3 regions of the Nocardia grenadensis genome follow, and region 1 is predicted to be linked to each of the others. Evidence: riboswitches for the same ligand, from Rfam matches in the RefSeq annotation. Region 1 holds a riboswitch; each other region holds the start of a gene.
What was found. Region 1 has a riboswitch for S-adenosylmethionine ahead of ACQPYS_RS14010 (aminotransferase class V-fold PLP-dependent enzyme). Riboswitches for the same ligand answer to the same signal wherever they lie in the genome.

Region 2: another riboswitch for S-adenosylmethionine. It lies ahead of ACQPYS_RS27775 (rhodanese-like domain-containing protein); the one in region 1 lies ahead of ACQPYS_RS14010 (aminotransferase class V-fold PLP-dependent enzyme).
Region 3: another riboswitch for S-adenosylmethionine. It lies ahead of metX (homoserine O-acetyltransferase MetX); the one in region 1 lies ahead of ACQPYS_RS14010 (aminotransferase class V-fold PLP-dependent enzyme).

What each region holds. Positions count from the first base shown of each region.
Region 1 covers NZ_CP192054.1:3,066,128-3,072,466, reverse strand. The annotation lists gene ACQPYS_RS14015 (GNAT family N-acetyltransferase) at 1-130, opposite strand, end outside; gene ACQPYS_RS14010 (aminotransferase class V-fold PLP-dependent enzyme) at 230-1,543, opposite strand; SAM riboswitch class IV at 1,589-1,702, opposite strand; gene ACQPYS_RS14005 (aldo/keto reductase) at 2,111-3,142, opposite strand; gene ACQPYS_RS14000 (SDR family oxidoreductase) at 3,312-3,560, opposite strand; gene ACQPYS_RS13995 (NADPH-dependent oxidoreductase) at 3,810-4,634, opposite strand; gene ACQPYS_RS13990 (carboxymuconolactone decarboxylase family protein) at 4,722-5,360, opposite strand; gene ACQPYS_RS13985 (VOC family protein) at 5,379-5,945, opposite strand; gene ACQPYS_RS13980 (TetR/AcrR family transcriptional regulator) at 6,055-6,339, shown strand, end outside.
Region 2 covers NZ_CP192054.1:6,064,842-6,071,180, reverse strand. The annotation lists gene ACQPYS_RS27780 (O-succinylhomoserine sulfhydrylase) at 238-1,452, opposite strand; gene ACQPYS_RS27775 (rhodanese-like domain-containing protein) at 1,449-1,865, opposite strand; SAM riboswitch class IV at 1,883-1,995, opposite strand; gene ACQPYS_RS27770 (Rv0361 family membrane protein) at 2,060-2,530, opposite strand; gene ACQPYS_RS27765 (FAD-dependent oxidoreductase) at 2,759-4,147, shown strand; gene ACQPYS_RS27760 (amidohydrolase family protein) at 4,220-5,086, shown strand; gene ACQPYS_RS27755 (DUF456 domain-containing protein) at 5,379-5,861, opposite strand; gene ACQPYS_RS27750 (hypothetical protein) at 5,986-6,186, opposite strand; gene ACQPYS_RS27745 (hypothetical protein) at 6,256-6,339, opposite strand, start outside.
Region 3 covers NZ_CP192054.1:921,127-927,465, reverse strand. The annotation lists gene ACQPYS_RS04040 (alpha/beta fold hydrolase) at 1-758, shown strand, start outside; gene ACQPYS_RS04035 (acyl-CoA dehydrogenase family protein) at 885-2,132, opposite strand; gene ACQPYS_RS04030 (NADP-dependent isocitrate dehydrogenase) at 2,313-3,530, opposite strand; SAM riboswitch class IV at 3,806-3,916, shown strand; gene metX (homoserine O-acetyltransferase MetX) at 4,168-5,313, shown strand; gene ACQPYS_RS04020 (DUF3017 domain-containing protein) at 5,333-5,578, opposite strand; gene cycA (D-serine/D-alanine/glycine transporter) at 5,777-6,339, opposite strand, start outside.

The DNA of each region.
Region 1 (6,339 bases):
GTCCGGGTTCGGTCAGCGCGTCGGCGGCTTCCGCCGAGATCGGCGGAATGCCGACCATCGCGGTACGGAACACCTGCTGCGCGGCGTGCACATCTGCCGGGTCGGTCATCGTGTCGATGTCGACGGTCATCTCGGCTCACTCCGGTCGGTTCGGGATCGATGCGGGAATCCGGCGAAACCGCAGGACATCATTGGGTACCTATCTCTTCTTGACACGGCACCCGGCGGGTCACGCCGTGCACGGGGCGGCCGCGGTATCCGGGCCCGCGGTCAGGCCGGGACGGGTCTCCGGGACCGGATCCCAGCGGCCGTTCGAGCAGACATAATCCCACTGCGGCCCGGCCGTGACCAAAGTCCGTACGGCGTCGAGCAGCCGATCCACATCATCGGCGCCGGTGCCGAGCCCGATACTGGCGCGCAGTGCGGCATCGAGCCCGAACCGAGCCAGCAGCGGGTGGGCGCAGAAGCGGCCGTCACGCACGCCGATCGCGTGTTCGGCGGACAGATAGGCCGCGACCCGGCCCGGTTCGAAACCGTCCACGGTGAAGGCGACGATGCCCACAGAGTCGGTGCTGTCGCCGAAGATCCGGAGGCATCGGACACCGGCGATTTCCGTCAGTCCGGTGCGCAACCGGTCGGTGAGCACCCGTTCGTGCGCCGCGGCCGGACCGGCGAGTTCAGTGAGCGCCTCGCAGGCGGCCGCCAGCGCCGCGGCGCCCAGCACATTGGGTGAACCGGCCTCGTGCCGATGCGGCACCGCCGCCCAGGCCGCGGTATCCGGGGTGACCTCGGTGACCGCGCCACCGCCGGCCAGATACGGCGGCGCGGCGTCGAGCCAGTCGCGGCGCCCGGCCAGCACCCCGGCACCGTACGGTGCGTACAGTTTGTGCCCGGAGAACACCACATAGTCGATGTCGGTGGCGCACAGATCGATACGCCGATGTGGCGCCAACTGGGCCGCGTCCACCAGGATCCGCGCACCGTGGCGATGGGCGAGCGCGGCCAGCTCCGTCAGCGGCAGCACCTCACCGGTGACATTGGACGCGCCCGTGATCGCGAGCAGAGCCGCCGGTTTCGCGCCGAGTTCGGCGGCGAGACGGTCGACGGTCTCGGCGAGGGTGCCGGCGGCCGGCACCACCCGGCGGCCGCGCCCGGCCCAGGGCAGGAAGTTGGCGTGGTGTTCGATATCGAGAACCACGGTATCGCCGGGTACGCAGGCGGCGAGCAGGTTGAGCGCGTCGGTGGTGTTCCGGGTGAACACCACCTCCTGGTCGGCGGCGCAGCGCAGGAAGTGGCGGACCGTTTCGCGGGCCGCCTCGTAGCAGCGGGTGGAGATACGCGAGGCATATCCCGCGCCGCGGTGCACACTCGCGTAGTACGGCAGCAGATCGCCCACCCGTGCGGTGACCTGCGCGAGGGCCGGGGCGCTGGCCGCGTAGTCGAAGTTTGTGTAGGTACGGGTACCGCCCTGGACCAGCGGCACCCGCAGGTCGTCGCCGGAGACGCGGGCGGGAGCACAGGTGAGGTCGAGAACAGCGGTCATCACGCAATCCCTTCGATGGAGGGACTCCGGGCTTCGATTCGGCGGAGTCCGCGCTTGCCGTGCTCGGTCGAGCAGCGGCCAGGTCGTCACCCGGGGCACCCCACCGCGGAGGAGGGTTGCCGGCCAGCAAGCCGGGGCTTCACGCTGGCACTCATGACCTGGTGCGAGGTTGGCATACGGCCACCGGCTTGTCAACTCGACCACGATCCATCCGTTCCACCCGCGCCGGCTCGGCGTACACACCGCCCGGAAACCCACCTGTCCTTCGCGGTCCGCGCATCCGCTGTGCTCCAGCTGTTCTCGAATCGGGATACCGCTCGCTTCGGCACTTCGGATCATCGTGATCGGGTCCGTGGCCCGGAAACCTCTACACCGCCCCGGCACCGTCGGCGGCGCGGGCACCACGTGGCTGATGGGTGCTGCGAGGACGTCGCGAAATCGCTGCGCCGTTACAGGATCTCGGCATCACCCCACTTCGTGCTGTCCGATACCCCGTACCTGCTCGAGATCCGGCGCCGGGGCGCCCGGCTCCTGCCGTTGCTCCGCGACCGAGCAGGGCGCACCGGATCAAAGATCCAACCCGGTTCCGTGGATGCCGTGCTCGTCGATGAGGGCGAGCTCGTCATCGGTGAGTTCCGGGAACTCGAGCGCCGCGAGATTGTGGTCGAGCTGGGCCGTGCTGCTCGCCCCGATCAGCGCCGAGGTGACCTCGGGCCGCCGCAGCACCCACTGCAGCGCGAGCTGGGCCAGCGACTTCCCGCGGGCCGCGGCGATCTTGTTCAGTTCGGCGGTGCGGCGACGATAGGTCTCGTCGATGGCATCCGGCGACAGGAAGGTGCTGTCGACCGCACGGGCATCCTCAGGGATACGCTCGAGGTACTTGTCGGTCAGCAACCCCTGTGCCAGCGGCGAATAGACGATGGCGCCGAACCCGTCGCGCCGCGCGGTGTCCAGCAGCCCGTTCTGTTCGGGGCGGCGGTCGTAGATCGAATACCGGGCCTGATGGATGAGCAGGGGTACACCGGCGGCCCGGAGCAGTTCGGCGGCCTCGTGGGCGCGGTCGGGCAGATAGTTGGAGATTCCGATATACAGCGCTTTGCCCTGCTGTACGGCGCCGACCAGCGCACCCACCGTTTCCTCCAGCGGAGTCCCGAGGTCGGGGCTGTGGTGGTAGAAGATATCGACGTAATCGGTGCCGAGATCACGCAGGCTGTGCTCGAGCGAGGTGAGCAGCGATTTGCGGGAGCCGCCCTTCAGATACGGGCTCGGCCCGATCGGATTCCCGGCCTTGGTCGACAGGATGAGCTCGTCCCGGTAAGGCGCGAGATCCTTGGCGAGCACCCGGCCGAAGTTCTTCTGCGCGGCCCGATGCGGCGGACCGTAGCGATCGGCATTGTCGAAATGGGTGATACCCAGGTCGAAGGCGTGCAGAATGATCTCACGCTGGGTCGCGAAGGGGTAGTCGGTACCGAACTTCTGCCACAGTCCGAACGAGAACGCGGGCAGGTCGAGGCCGGAGTTGCCGCTGCGGCGGTACGGGACTTTCTCGTAACGCTGCTCGGCGGCGGTATAGGTCAGGTCGTAGGGGGCATAGCTCATTCGGTCAGTTGATCACCCACGCGGCACCGGGCGCGACGGGTCGGCTCAGCCTGATCGAAATCGGGCGCCGGAACACCGGCCCCGGTCCACCGGCGGCTCGTCATTGTTGTACGACCGGAAACCCCGGACGCACCTCCCTCGATCCGGTCGGCGCGCCTCGCCGGCAAGTTCAGGCGACCCCGCCGTTGACGTAGAGCACCTGCCTGTTCACCCACCGGGCCGGTCCGGCGAGGAAAGCCACCGTTTCCGCGATATCGGCCGGTTCGCCGAGTCGTTCCAGCGGAGACATCCGGGCGATCCGGTCGACGGTGTCCGCGTCCTCGCCGTCGAGGAACAGCGGCGTCGCGGTCGGACCCGGGGCGACCACGTTCACGGTCACATCGCGACCCCGCAACTCCCGCGCCAGAATGAGTGTCATCGCCTCGACCGCGCCCTTGGTGGCCGCTTAGGCAGCATAGCCCGGCTGCTGGAGCCGGAGCACCGCGGCCGTGGACGGCGGAGACGACGTCCTCGGCCCGGCCCACGTTTCCGGCGTAGTGCACCACCACGGTCATCCCGTCGGCGGCGAGGCGCTCGGCCACGGCCCGTCCGATACCACCGGAGCCCCCGGCCACGAACCCACCGGCCCCGGATTCCGTTCGGGGAACGCCACTACCGCTGTGTGGTGTCAATACAGTGGAAACCCCTGTGCCGCCAACGATTCGCGCAGCCGGTCGCGACCCTTGAGCGCTGTCGCCGAACCCAGCCGGGCCAGTACCCGATCGATCCACGAATGCGCCAGATCCTGTTCGGCGTAGAACTGTGCGATGCGCTGCTGGTAGTCGTCGATATCGGCGAGCCGGGCGGGCGTGTAAGTCTCCTCGTGCAGCACCGCGGCCTGCGGTAGGCGCGGTTTGACCCGGGCGTTCTCGGCCGGATCGGGCCGGCCCACCACCAGGCCGACCACCGCGAACACCCCGGACGGCAGGTCAAGTTCCGCGGCTACCTGCTCCGGATTGTTGCGGATCGCGCCGATGTAGACGGTGCCCAGCCCCAGCGATTCCGCCGCGACCAGCGCGTTCTGTGCGGCCAGCGCCGCATCCAGGAACGCGACATAACTGGATTCCAGGTAGTCTGCGCCATCCAGTGGCGCACCGCGCTCGGCGGCCAGATCGCGCAGCCTGGCGAGGTCGGCGGTCCACACCAGCAGCAACGGGGCCTGCCGGATCTGTTCCTGGTCCCCGGCGAGCGCGGCAAGGCGGGCTTTGCGCTGCGGGTCGCGGACCGCGACCACACTCCACACCTGGAGATTGGAGGAGGTGGGGGCGGACTGGGCGGCCGAGATCAGCAGCTCCAGCACGCCGTCCGGCAGCGGGTCGGGCAGATAGCGGCGTACCGATCGGTGTTCGTGCAGCACCCGCAGTACCGGATTCCACTCGGCCGGGGCCGTCGGTGCGGGATCACGGTAGCGTTGCGCCACCACCTGGTCCGGAGACGGTGCGGTCTGGGTCATGCTGCCATCGTCGCCGCCGGGGCGGGCGCGGTCAGCGGTTGGCCGCAGCTCGAGCCGAAAACCCGGCCGCACCCCCGGCATAGTCGCTCAGGCCCCGGACAGGTCCGCGGAGAGATCCCTGGCCTCGGCGCCTTCCGGCAGTTGCACCTCCTCGATCAACTCCGGTCGATCGTCGTACTCGAGCCGCAGGGCCCGGCAGATGGTCGCGTGCATGTCGTAGAGCGTGGTGATGTAGGTGAGTTCGAGGATCTCCTGATCGCTCAGCGACCCGCGCAGCATCTCGAACACCTCGTCGGGGACCCGGCCGCCGTCGTAGACGAGCCCGTCGGTATAGGCCAGCACCGCCCGCTCGAGCGGGGAGAAGACATCGCTGACCTGCCAGTGCGGAATGGCCGTGATCTTCTCCTCGGGCACCCCCAGCGAGCGCATCTGCTTGCAGTGCTGTGAGAACACGAATTGACTGCCGCGGGCGAAACCGGCCCGGCTCTGACCGAGTTCGCGCAGGGCCGGGTCCAGCGTCGCGTTGCGGTAGACGGCGAAACCCCGGACCGCGTGCCGGAACACGTCGGGTGACTGGGCGAACACCGTCCACCAGTCACCGGGGGTGGCATGGACGGTGCCGTGGTCGACGGCCGGATCCTTGTCCGGCCCGAAGAGCCGGTCGTAATAGAACAGGATCCGCTCGTCGGTGACTTCGGCACGGGGTACTTCACGCAACCTGGGCACGGTGGCGCTCCTTTCGGCTCAGTGCGACGCGGGGACGCGGCGGTCGGCGGCGGTCTTCGGTTCGTGCGAGACGTCGGATTCGGTGAAGACGCGTGTCCAGCAAGCGAATTCGAGCAGTACACCGTCGGGGTCCTGGAAGTAGAACGAGCGTACGAAGGTGCCCGGGTGCACCTCCCGGGAGACCCCGGCGCGGCTGTCGTCGTGATTGAGCACGCGACTGACCTGGATCCCCTCCGCCCGCAACCGCTCGTAGTATTCGTCGAACTTCTCCGGCGGTACGGCGAAGGCGACATGGTTCATCGAACCCACCGCGCTCACGAGTTCGCCGGCATCGGGCAGACCTTTGGGCGCCGCCACGCCAGGCACGGCGTCGGGTGCGTCGGCGAGCCAGAAGAAGGCGAGCGTATTGCCGTTACCGCAGTCGAAGAAGAAGTGCTGCCCCAGATCCCCGGGCAGTTCGATGGTCTTGATCAGCGGCATACCGAGTACACCCGTATAGAAATCGATGGTCCGGCGCATATCAGAGCACACCAGCGCCAGATGGTTGATCCCGCGTAGTTCGTACCTCGGGTTAGGGGCGTTCATCGCAATCCTTCCTATGGGCGACAATGTCGCGTGAGCGGCCGTTCCGGCGGTCGCCGCAGGAGTGAAACATGACTTGACAGTCATGTCAGCTTCGGGAATAGTCTGTCCCGTGGCGAAGTCATCTGTCAACAGTTCCCCCGCCTCGGTCGACACCCTGACCCCGCGGGGACGCAAGACGCGTGACACTCTGCTGGACGCGGCCCGCCGCGTCTTCGAGACGGTGGGATTCCTGGACGCCCGGGTGGAACTGATCGCCCAGGAGGCCGGGGTCTCCTACGGCACCTTCTACCGGTATTTCGAATCCAAGGACGACGTCTTCGGGGAACTGAGCAACCGGCTCTTCGCGGATATGCACCGGCGCGAGCCCGCGGCGTCCGATCTCTCCCCTGCCGCA
Region 2 (6,339 bases), 3.0 Mb from region 1:
GGCGGCGCGGGGTCGAGGCCCCCTTGGTCCCACCGTTCAGGCCTCGGGACTCGCGCTTCGCGCATGCGCTTCGAGGCCTGAACGGTGGGACGGGCCTCGACCCTTTATGAGCCTCGCTGAACTCGGCGCCGAGCGGGTGCGGCCGATCGCAAAGGCGGTCGGGCACGAGGTGGGTGGGGCTGGAGCCCTGACCGCCGGTCAGGGTGCACCTACCGGCGATCCACTACCTCGAAGCGATCAGCTCAGTGCCTGGTCCAGGTCGCCCAGGAGATCTTCGATGTCCTCCAGGCCGATCGAGACCCGGACGACCCCGTCCGAGAGGCCGATGCTCGCGCGGCCTTCGGAACCCATGGCCCGGTGGGTGGTGGTCGCCGGATGGGTGATCAAGCTTTTCGCGTCGCCCAGGTTGTTGGAGATATCGATGATCCGCAGCTTGTTCAGCACCTCGAAGGCCCGCTTCTTCGCGAGATCCGCGGTGGCCGCGAGTTCGAAGGTCACCACGGTGCCGCCGCCGCTCATCTGCGCGGCCGCCAGCTCGTACTGCGGATGCGATTCCAGGAACGGATACCGGACCCAGCTCACGGCGGGATGCTCCTCGAGGTAGCGCGCGATCCGCAGCGCCGAATCGGTGGACCGACGGACCCGCAGCGGCATGGTTTCCAGACCCTTGAGCAGCGTCCAGGCGTTGAACGGGCTCAGGGCGGGTCCGGTGTGGCGCATGAGCGTCTTGACCGGGCCTTCGATGTACTCGGCGGTGCCGAGGATCGCGCCGCCGAGTACCCGGCCCTGTCCGTCGATGTGTTTGGTGCCCGAGTAGACCACCACGTCGGCGCCGAGTCCGAAGCCGCGCTGTAGCAGCGGGGTGGCGAACACATTGTCCAGGACCACCTGCGCGCCCGCGGCATGCGCGAGCTCGCAGACCTTGCGCACGTCGACCAGGGTCTGCATCGGGTTGGCCGGAGTCTCGAAGAACACCGCGGCGGTGGGTTCGGACAGCGCCGCTTCCCACTGGTCGAGGTCTTCGCCGTCGACGAATACCGTTTCGACACCCCAGCGGGGCAGGATCTCGTTGCACACCACGAAGCAGGAGCCGAACAGGCTGCGCGCGGCCACCAGCCGGTCGCCCGCCTTCAACAGCGCACCGAGGGCGACGAAAACGGCGGCCATACCGCTGGCGGTGGCGAAACAGGCTTCGGCGCCGTCGAGCAGGCGCATCCGTTCCTGAAAGGTGGTCACCGTCGGGTTGCCGTAGCGGGAGTACACGTAGTGCGGGTTGTCCCCGGTGAACGCGGCCTCGGCCGCTTCGGCACTGGCGTAGACGAACCCCGAGTTCAGGTACAGGGCCTCGGAGGTCTCGTCGAATCCCGAACGGCTCAGACCGCCGCGCACACCCAGTGTCGCCGGACCGACGCCTTCGGGTAACGGCCGTTCGAACGAACCGCCGCCGATCACGACTGCCGCCAGGGCAGTCCGTGGGCCCGCCAGCCGGCGCCGCCGCGATGCCCGAGTTCGTCCAGCGGACCCTCGAAACCGTCGCTGATGTTGTAGGAGGGTGCGATACCCGCGGCGGTCGCGGCGTCGGCCGCGTGCGCCGAACGCTGCCCGGAGCGACACAGGAAGAGCACGGGCGCGTCCGCGGGGCGGTCGGACAGGGCGCCGCGCAGCTGGTCCAGGAATTCGGTATTGCGGGTGCCGGTGCCGTCGACCCACTCGACCAGCAGTGTCGGCTTGGCGATAGAGCTGGTGTCGGGTACTCCGACGAATTTCCATTCGGCTTCGGTCCGCACATCCACCAGGACTGCGTCCGGATTCCCGGTCAGCAGGTCCCATGCCTGCTGCGGGCCGATATCCCCTGCGTAATTCATACGTGGCACCTCCTGCGAAACCGCACTTGCCGCATCCGATCGATGCGCGCCAGGTCGTCACCCGGAGCACCCCACCGCGGAGGAGGGTTGCCGACCAGCGAGCCGGGGCTTGGCACTGGTACTCATGACCCAATCGAAAAGATTGCCCGGCGCAGTCGGGCCGTGTCAAACGTCGGTTGACGCCTTCGGCGAGCTCAGCCGGCCGGTTGGTTGCACACCTTCCAGTCGCCGTCGGACTGGAACAGCCACCAGGTCGCGGTCCGTTCCTCGCCTTCCACACGGCTGGTCACTTCGATATTCGCGGTGTCGCCGGTGATATGGACGGGGCCGAATCTCGTGATCTCGATATCTTTCCCGGTTTCGCCGGGTTTCAGCTGTCCGGCCAGCGGGGAGCGGGCGGGCACGAACCCGGGACACACCGCTTGGCGGGGCGGTTCGGGCCCGTAGCGGTTGCTCACATCGGCGAACTCCCGGACCGCTCCCGCTATCCGGTCGGAATCTGTGACATTTTTCTCAGCGGGCGCCACCAGGCCGGCGATGAGTACACCGACCAGGACCAGGGCCGCGACCGCCGCGGCCACGACGAACGGGGTGATCGAGCGCGGTCGCTCGTCGTCGCCCGATTCGGTGGCCGGCTGCTCGTCGGCCGCTCCGGGATCGCTCATACCGACGATCATCCCTGGTCCCCGGATCGCACCGTGCCCGCACCCCGATAGAATCGCGGGTGCGGCGGGTACCGCAGCACAGCGCTACCCGCGAAGACGTGGGACGACCAACGGTGAACAGCCACCCACGGACGACGCGAAGTAGGTGCATACGAGCCGCGCGTCAAGTTAGCCTAAGCTAACAACAACGCCAGTGATTCTTTCGACCGATAAGGGTGCGCGTAACAGATGACCGAGCAGAAGGAAGCGAACCGCCCGCTTCGGATCGCGATCGTCGGAGCCGGGCCGGCCGGTATCTATGCCGCCGACGCGTTGATGAAATCCGATGCGGACGTCTCGATCGATCTGTTCGAGCGGATGCCCGCCCCGTTCGGACTGATCCGCTACGGCGTGGCCCCGGACCACCCGCGGATCAAGGGCATCGTCACCGCCCTGCACAAGGTGCTGGACAAGGAGCAGGTACGCCTGCTCGGCAATATCGATTACGGCACCGATATCACGCTGTCGGATCTGCGTCGTTTCTACGACGCGGTGATCTTCTCCACCGGCGCCAACGCCGACCGGGCGCTGCCGATTCCGGGTATCGACCTGGACGGCTCCTACGGCGCGGCCGATTTCGTGTCCTGGTACGACGGGCATCCGGACGTGCCGCGCACCTGGCCGCTGGAAGCGGAGAAGGTCGCGGTACTCGGTGTCGGCAATGTCGCCCTGGATGTGGCGCGGGTGCTGGCCAAGACCGGTGACGAACTGCTGCCGACCGAGATCCCGCCGAACGTGTACACGGGCCTGAAGAACAACAAGGCCGTCGAGGTGCACGTATTCGGCCGTCGCGGTCCGGCGCAGGCCAAGTTCACTCCGCTGGAGCTGCGCGAGCTCGACCATTCCCCGACGATCGAGGTGATCGTCGATCCGGAGGACATCGACTACGACGAGGGTTCGGAAGCCGCGCGGCGGCATTCGAAGCAGGTCGATATGGTGGCCAACACCCTCGAGCAGTGGGCCATCCGCGACCAGGGCGATCGCCCGCACAAGCTGTTCCTGCACTTCTTCGAATCGCCTTCGGAGATCCTGGGTGAGGACGGCAAGGTCGTGGGTCTGCGTACCGAACGCACCCAGCTCGACGGCACCGGCAATGTGAAGGGCACCGGCACCTTCAAGCAATGGGATGTACAGGCCGTCTACCGGGCTGTCGGTTACCTGTCGCAGAACATCTCCGAGCTGCCCTTCGACGATCAGGCCGGGGTGATCCCGAACGAGGCCGGCCGGGTCCTGGTCGACGAGAACGCCGACGGCGCCACCCGCTACCTGCCCGGCACCTATGTGACCGGCTGGATCAAGCGCGGTCCGGTCGGGCTCATCGGCCACACCAAGGGTGACGCCAATGAGACCGTCGCCTGCCTGGTGGACGACAGCACGGATTTCGTGCCGGCCGAGAGCCCGGAGCCCGAGGCCGTGCTGGAATTCCTGGAGGGCCGGGGCATCCCGTTCACCACTTGGGCCGGCTGGTACCGGCTCGACGCGCACGAGCGGTCCCTCGGTGAGCCCGAGGGCCGTGAGCGGGTCAAGGTCGTGGAGCGTGAAGATATGTTGCGCGCGAGCGAACCCCACAAGGTCTGACCTATCGTCCGCTGCTCGGCGATCCGTGGTCGAGAGCAGCGGACGCCCCGATCTATCAGGCATGCTGTAGCAGTGTTCGACGCCCATGTGCACATCATCGATCCGCGTTTTCCGCTGATCGAGAACGAAGGCTACCTACCGGAGCCCTACACCGTCGCCGACTATCGACGGCGGATGTCCCGGTTCCGGCCTTCCGGCGGCGCGGTGGTGAGCGCTTCGTTCCAGAGCAACGATCAGAGCTATCTGCGCGCTGCTCTGTCCGAACTCGGTCCCGGCTGGGTCGGGGTGACCCGGCTGGACCCCGACGCCTCCGACGCCGAGATCCTCGACCTGCACGAGGCCGGCGTGCGCGCGGTCCGGTTCAACCTCAAACGCGCGGCCGCGGATATCGCCAGTATGACCCGGCAGGCCCTACGCGCCTACGAGTTGGCGGGCTGGCATGTGGAGATCTATGTCGACGGCCAGATGCTGGCCTCGCTACAACCGGTGATCCTGAAACTGCCGAAGGTGTCCATCGACCATCTCGGAATGTCCGAGGAGGGTCTGTCCTATCTGCTGGACCTGGTCGACCGGGGTGCGCGAGTGAAGGCGACCGGTTTCGGGCGGGTCGATATGGATGTCGCGACGGCGCTGCGCCGGATCCACGCGGTCGATCCGGCGGCGCTGATGTTCGGCAGCGATCTGCCCGGCACCCGCGCGGGCCGGCCGTTCCGGGAATCGGATGTGGAGCTGATCTGCGATGTGGTCGGTACCGATATGAACGCGGTGCTGGAGGACAATGCCCGCGCGTTCTACGGACTGCCCGCGATCGACCGCACCACCGAGGACCCCACTCCCACCCTGCCGCTGTTCGTGCCGCCGCGCGACGATCGGCTCTCGGCGCACGACGGGACGACGCGGCCACTGCCCATCATCCAGAAGCGCCCCGGTCCGCGCTGACTCGTCGCCGCCGATAGCCGCGTGCCCGGTTGCGGATCACGAGTTACCAAGGTGCCGAAGTATTCTCGTCACGGTGAGCAAGGCCTGGAGTGCGGCGTACGGCCGGCTGGTCTCCCGGCTGAATGCGGCGGTCGACCGCACGGCTCGGCTGTTGCACCGAGATATCTCCCACTGCGCGGCCCACCCGTCGAAGACCGCGGCCGATCTTCTGTCCGAGCAGCAGCTTCGGGCCGCCGCGCTACTTCGCGGGGGGCTGCGCGGGGAACACCGATCGCGCGGCGGCGGACGCGGCTCAGGCCGCGATCGCGCCGCCCACCCACACCCCGCTCGCCAGCAACGCGCCCAGCAACTCCACCAGGATCGAGAGGCCGACACCCTTGATGGCGTGTTTGCTCGACACCCACGCCTGCCGCTTGTCGGGGAGCCGCTGTAGTTCCGAGACGTACACGCCGACCACGGAACCCACGAAGAGTCCGAGCACCGGGATCACGAAGAACCCGACTATGCCGGCGAGGCCGCCCAGCAGCAGCGTCCGGTTCGGCACTCCCGCTTCTTTCAGTTTCCGGCCCGGCCAGGTGTACTTCACGACCCCGGAGACGACCAGCAGGACGGTGCTCACCGCCAGTACCGCCCACGCTGTCGTCCCGCCGGTGACGAAGGCCCAGACGGCGATCGCCCCGAAGATCAGGATCACCCCCGGCAGAATCGGCACCACGATGCCGGTGAGGCCGACCAGGATCACCAGGCCGACAACAATTTCTCCCCAAGCGCTCACAGCACCAAAGTAGCCCGGATCGGAGGCGGTCGCCGGTCCGGCGGACGGGGCACCGCCTGTTGCGGACCGGGCGAGAATACCGCCGGCCGCGACGAGTTCGCGCATGCCGGAGGCCGAATGCCGATCAGGACGGATCGCCGGTGGCCAGGATGCGGGCGGTCAGGGCCAGTACACCGGCGCGGTGGCGAGGGGCGCCGAGCATATCGGTGATCTCGGGGCGCATGCCCGCGAAGATCGCCGGCGCCAGGAATTCGGTGTCGGTTTCGGGGATGATCTGCGCGATCAGGTCGGCCCGCAGGGTACGCCCGAAGCCGCGGCGGCCCACCGCGCATTCGAGGCCCGTACCGCGCTCGGCAAAACCATCCTCACCCTCTGAGCTGATAGGTCTCCACTGCTAGACCTCATTGTCCACCCAGTGCGGACTGGCGCCCGACTGACGCACCATGGATAGTGCACGCGGCCCCTTCCCGACCTCGCG
Region 3 (6,339 bases), 2.1 Mb from region 1:
TGCTCTCCCCGCACTGCTGGGAGCGGACCGCCGCCCTCCTGGCCGCCCGCTGTGAGGTCTTCGCCCCCGCCCTGGCCGGGCACTGGGGCGGGCCGGAGTTCTCCGAGGGCCGGTACTCCGCCGCTACCCTCGCCGACCGGGTCGAAGCGCAACTGGACGATCTCGGCTGGCGGACCTGCCATATCGCGGGCAATTCCCTGGGCGGCTGGGTGGGGTTCGAACTTGCCCGCCGCGGCCGGGCCCGCACACTCACCGCGATCGCCCCGGCCGGCGGCTGGAAGACCCCGTCACCACTCCAGATCCGCGCCGCCGCCAAGATCGCACCGATGATCCCGGTCGCCGAAACGCTCCGGCAGCTGGGCGATTACCCGACGCGGAGCCGGATCCTGCGGTGGGCCATGGCATACCTGCTGACCAGGAACACCCGCGCGGTCTCCCACGCGGATATCACGGCGGTGATCCTGGCCGCACTGCACTGCCCGGCGCTGCCCGAACTCACGCTCGGCACGCTGCGCGGGCCGTCGCTGGCGGATATGTCGGATATCTCCACCCCCGTCCGGCTGATCCTCGCCGATTCCGACCGTGTCCTTCCGCCCCGGGTGCACGGTGGCCGGTTCCTCCGTGAGCTGCCGCCGTCCGCGGACCGGATCATGCTCAGCCGGGCGGGGCATGTGCCCATGCTGGAGGCTCCCGAGCGGATCGCGAATCTCCTCGCGGAACACATCTACGCCAGCCGCGACCATCTGCGCGCTGTGTGATTCCGTGCGCCTTCGGCGCGCGGGGTCGAGGCCCTCGCAAGACGCGGCGCCGGAGGGGTGGCCGCTCCACGCGACGGGGGTGGTCCACGCAGCGATCACACCGCCGGGCTCAGCTCCGCAGCGTGCTCAGTTCCCGAGGAGACCCTTCGCTACGTGGGTCACCTGGATCTCGTTGCTGCCCGCGTAGATCATGAGCGATTTGGCGTCACGGGCCAGCTGCTCCACCCGGTATTCCGACATGTAGCCGTTACCGCCGAACAGCTGCACCGCCTCCATCGCCACCTCGGTGGCGGCCTCCGACGCGTACAGCTTCACGGCCGATGCCTCCGAGAGGCTCAGCGGTTTACCGGCCCGCCCGCGCTCGATGATGTTGAACACCATGTTCTGCACATTGATCCGGGCGACCTCCATTTTCGCCAGTTTGAGCTGGATGAGCTGGAAGCGGCCGATCTCCTGGCCCCACAGCTTCCGGTTGCGGGCGTAATCGGTGCACAGGCGCAGGCATTCGTTGATCACCCCCAGCGCCATGAATCCGATACCGACCCGCTCGGCCACGAAACTGGATTTGGCGCTCTCCCGGCCGTCGCCGCCGCGGTGCTCCTCGGTTTCGCCGAGCAGCCGGTCCCGGCCGAGCCGGACGTTGTCGAAGAACAGCTCCCCGGTGGGCGAGGCGTGCAGGCCCATCTTCTTGAAGGGTTTGCCCTGGGTGAGCCCCTCCATACCCGCGTCGAGGACAAAGGTGAGCACTTTGCGGTCGCGGGCCGGGGTCCCGTCGCCCTCGTCCAGTTTCGCGTAGACGACCAGGGTGTCGGCGAACGGACCGTTGGTGATGAACGTCTTCTGGCCGTTGAGGATGTAGTCCTCCCCGTCACGTCGCACGTAGGTTTTCATCCCGCCGAAGGCGTCCGATCCGGAATCGGGTTCGGTGATGGCCCAGCACGCGATTTTGCGAAGGCCGACGATATCGGGCACCCACCGTTGCTGCTGGGCGAGTGTGCCCCGGGAGAGGATGGTGGCGCCGCCGAGACCGGTACTCACCCCCAGCGAACTGCACAGACCCATACAGACGCCGGAGAGTTCACTGGTCAGCACCGCCATCATGGTCTGCTGATCGAAACCGCCGCCGGATCCGTCCTGGTCCGCCGCGGCCGGCTTCTCCGTCCCGTCGGCAGCCGCCTGTTTCGCCGCCAGCTGCTTGTTCAGCGCCTCCTCCGCCATGGCACCGATACCGAAATCCGCGTACAGCTTGCGCAGGATCGGATAGGGCAGCATCTCCCCGCTGTCCAATGCGTCCAGATGGGGGCGCACTTCCTTATCGATGAACGTCCGCACCGCGTCGCGGACCATCAGGTCGGTATCGGACCATTCGAACATCGTCGTCCTCCGGAATCACCAGCAGCATTACGGTGTAGATCACCGGGCGGACGCTCATGGCCCACCTTGTTGACAGCTTGCCAGTTCCTCGGCAGCGGCGTCGGGTTCTGAGAAATCTTGCTTCGCTATGCCGATGCCCCCACCCATATCGGGCAGGGGCATCGACACAGGCCGGGTGTCCTACTTCAGCGCGCGGGCCAGGTTGGCGTCCAGCGCGGCCAGGAACTCCTCGGTGGTGAGATAGCCCTGGTCCCCGCCGACCAGCAGCGCGAGGTCCTTGGTCATCTGCCCGCCCTCGACGGTCTTGATGACCACATCCTCGAGGGTCTGGGCGAAACCGATGACCTCGGGGGTGTTGTCCAGCTTGCCCCGGTGCTCGAGGCCGCGGGTCCAGGCGAAGATCGACGCGATGGGATTGGTCGAGGTCGGTTTGCCCTGCTGATGCTGGCGGTAGTGCCGGGTGACCGTGCCGTGCGCGGCCTCGGCCTCACAGGTCCGGCCGTCCGGGGTCAGCAGCACCGAGGTCATCAGGCCGAGCGAGCCGAAGCCCTGCGCGACCGTATCGGACTGGACGTCGCCGTCGTAGTTCTTGCAAGCCCAGACGTAGCCGCCCTCCCACTTCATGGAGGAGGCGACCATATCGTCGATCAACCGGTGCTCGTAGGTGAGGCCGGCCGCCTCGAACTGGCTCTTGAACTCGGCTTCGAAGACCGCCTCGAAGGTGTCCTTGAACATGCCGTCGTAGGCCTTGAGGATGGTGTTCTTCGTCGACATGTAGACGGGGTAGTTCTGCTGCAGCCCGTAGTTGAACGAGGCACGCGCGAAGTCCTCGATGGACTTCTTGAAGTTGTACATACCCATCACGACGCCGCCGTCCTCCGGCATCTGCACGACCTCGTGCACGATGGGCTCGCTGCCGTCCTCGGGGGTGAAGGTGAGGGTGACGGTGCCGGACTGGAAGACCTTGAAGTCGGTGGCGCGGTACTGGTCGCCGAAGGCGTGACGGCCGATGATGATCGGCTTGGTCCAGCCCGGTACCAGGCGCGGGACGTTGGAGATGATGATCGGCGCGCGGAAGATGGTGCCGCCGAGAATGTTGCGGATGGTGCCGTTGGGCGACCGCCACATCTTCTTGAGGCCGAATTCCTCGACCCTGGCCTCGTCGGGGGTGATCGTCGCGCATTTGACGCCGACACCGTGCTGTTTGATGGCATTGGCGGCGTCGATGGTGACCTGGTCGTCGGTTTTGTCGCGGTATTCGATGCCGAGGTCGTAATACTCGAGGTTCACATCGAGGTACGGATGGATCAGCTTGTCCTTGATGAACTGCCAGATGATCCGCGTCATCTCGTCGCCGTCGAGTTCAACGACGGTGCCTTCAACCTTGATCTTGGACATGGATCTTCGTGTCCTCCTAAGACTGGTGCCCTCATTGCACGGCCAGGCGAACACGCTTGTGAGCGGACCCCAGCTGTTCAACAGACAACGTATACATCCCGCGTTGTCCACGAGACGTCTGGTGTAACCAAGACGAGCGTACTGCTTGTGGCGGTGTCACGGTGCAGCCAGCCCCGGTCGTGAGATCTCACAGGGGTGAGACACGCCACAAGATTACCTGGTAGACCCATATGCCGATTTCGATCCGTATCGGCACCCGGCTACCATATTCGGCAGGTCATGAGCGCCAGCGCCAAGCCCCGGCTCGCTGGCCGGCAACCCTCCTGCTGCGGTGGGGTGCTCCGGGTGATGACCTGGCTCCCGAGAGCCGGGAGCAAGCGCACGTCAGGAGGTCGTCGATTTGTGCCGGTGCTGGTCGCGTTGACCGCGGCGTTCTCACGACTCGACGAGAAACCCCCCATTTTCTGGAGCACGATATGAGCGATCACAGTATTCGTGGTGGGACCGCTGCCGGAGCCACCTGCCGGCGACCGGCGGTCGCGTCCGGCGGCCTCCGCACCCTCTCGGCCGGATCCACAGCGATGATTCATACGCTCCGGACATCGGTACCGTTCGCCGGTTCAGCGGAAGCCCTCGCGTGAAGGTGGGCACCGAATCGACCACCGCCCGGCCGGTGGCCCAGTTACCGCCGCCCGACGGCACCCTCGGATATATCGATATCGGCGAACTCACCCTCGAGAACGGCGCCCGGCTGCCGCAGGTCCGGCTGGCCGTACAACGCTGGGGAGAACTGTCCCCGGACCTGGACAACATCGTCCTGATCGAGCACGCGCTGACCGGTGACTCGCACGTCTCCGGCGATCCCGACGACGACCACCCACAGGCCGGATGGTGGAACGGGATGGTCGGCCCGGGGGCCCCGATCGACACCGACGAGTGGTGTGTCGTCGCGACGAATGTTCTCGGCGGCTGCCAGGGCAGCACCGGCCCGGCCTCGCTCGCCCCGGACGGGGCGCCGTGGGGGTCGCGGTTCCCGGGGATCTCCATTCGCGACCAGGTCACGGCCGAACTGAAATTGTTCGATCTGCTCGGTGTGCCCCGGCTGGCCGCGGCGATCGGCGGTTCGATGGGCGGTATGCGCGTCCTGGAATGGATGCTGCTCGCGCCGCAGCGCTTGGCCGCCGCATTGGTCCTCGCGGTGGGGCCGCGCGCCACCGCCGACCAGATCGGCACCCAGAGCACCCAGATCGCGGCGATCACCAGCGACCCGGACTGGCAGGGCGGCGACTATCACGGCACCGGCCGCGCGCCCATGGCCGGGATGGGTGTCGCGCGCCGGATCGCGCATCTCACCTACCGCACCGAAGTCGAACTCGACAGCCGGTTCGCCAACAGTCCACAGGCTGGCGAGGACCCCTGGGACGGCGGCCGGTACGCGGTGCAGAGCTATCTGGAATACCAGGCCGAGAAGTTGGGCCGGCGTTTCGACCCGGCGACCTACGTGCTGCTCAGCGAGGCGATGAACCGGCACGATATCGGCCGGGGCCGCGGCGGCATCGCGGCGGCGATGGCCGCTGCCGAGGTGCCGTGCATCGTGGGCGGTATCGATTCCGACCGGCTGTACCCGCTGCACACCCAGCAGGAACTGGCCGACGGACTGGCCGACTGCCGGCATTTCGAGGTGATCTCCTCGCGGGACGGCCACGATGCGTTCCTCACCGAGGCCGCGGCCATCGGCAAACTGCTGGTCCAGACGATGAACCTGGCCCGCGCCGGGCGCTGAGCACCGGCGCCCGGTGCGCTCAGCCCACGCCGAGGGTGTTGATGGTCGCGGCGAGGAAGACCACGGCGCCGCCGAGCAGGGTCAGCGCGCCCACGTCGAACGGTTTGCCGCGGACCGCGAGCAGGCCGACCCGGGCGGTCGGCAGGCACAACCGGAACGCGGCCGCGATGAGGGTCGCGCCACCGAAGAAGAAGGCACCACGGCGCCAGCGATCCTGTGCGACGAGCACCACGGCGATCAGCACCACCACCGCCACCACGACCATCGGGAGATGGCAGCGTAGGAAACCGGCCCATCGGCTGCCGGTGCCGGGATCGTCGTGGGTCGGGCTCGCGGCGTCGGTCACGGGGGCGATTGTTCCAGATCCGGCCGATCAGGTCTGCACGAGCGGTTCCGAATGCCGCAGAGCCGGGGTCACGAGGCCCCTGGCCCGCGGCGCCGGAGCCGACGCCATGAAATCGGCTCAGCGCAGCGCGGCGTTTTCGGCGAGTACCTTCTCCCGATGCCGCTCGCGCAGCGCGGCGTGGTGCGGGCTGCGCCGCACCACCAGGTAGGCCGCACCCAGCACTATGAACCAGATGGGCGTCACCAGCAGGGCCTGCAGGGTGTCGCTCTTCTGGGTGAGCGCCCAGATCAGGAATACGAAGAAGGCCAGCACCGCCCAGACCGCCGGCACACCGCCGGGCAGTTTGAACGTCGACGCGGCGTGCAGATGCGGCCGCCGCTTCCGGTAGACCAGGTAGCTGACCAGGATCATCGTCCAGACGAACATGAAGCACAGCGATGAGATGGTGGTGACCACGGTGAACGCTTCGACGATCGACTGTCCCGCGTAGAGCAGCACCACCCCGATCAGCAGGAACGCGCACGAGAAACGCAGCGCGTTGGCCGGGACCTTGCGCCGGGTCAGTTTCCCGAACAGGGCCGGGGCGTCGCCGTCACCGGCCAGGCCGTACACCATCCGCGAGGTCGAGTAGATCCCCGAGTTCGCGCTGGAGGTGGCGCTGGTCAGCACCACGAAGTTGA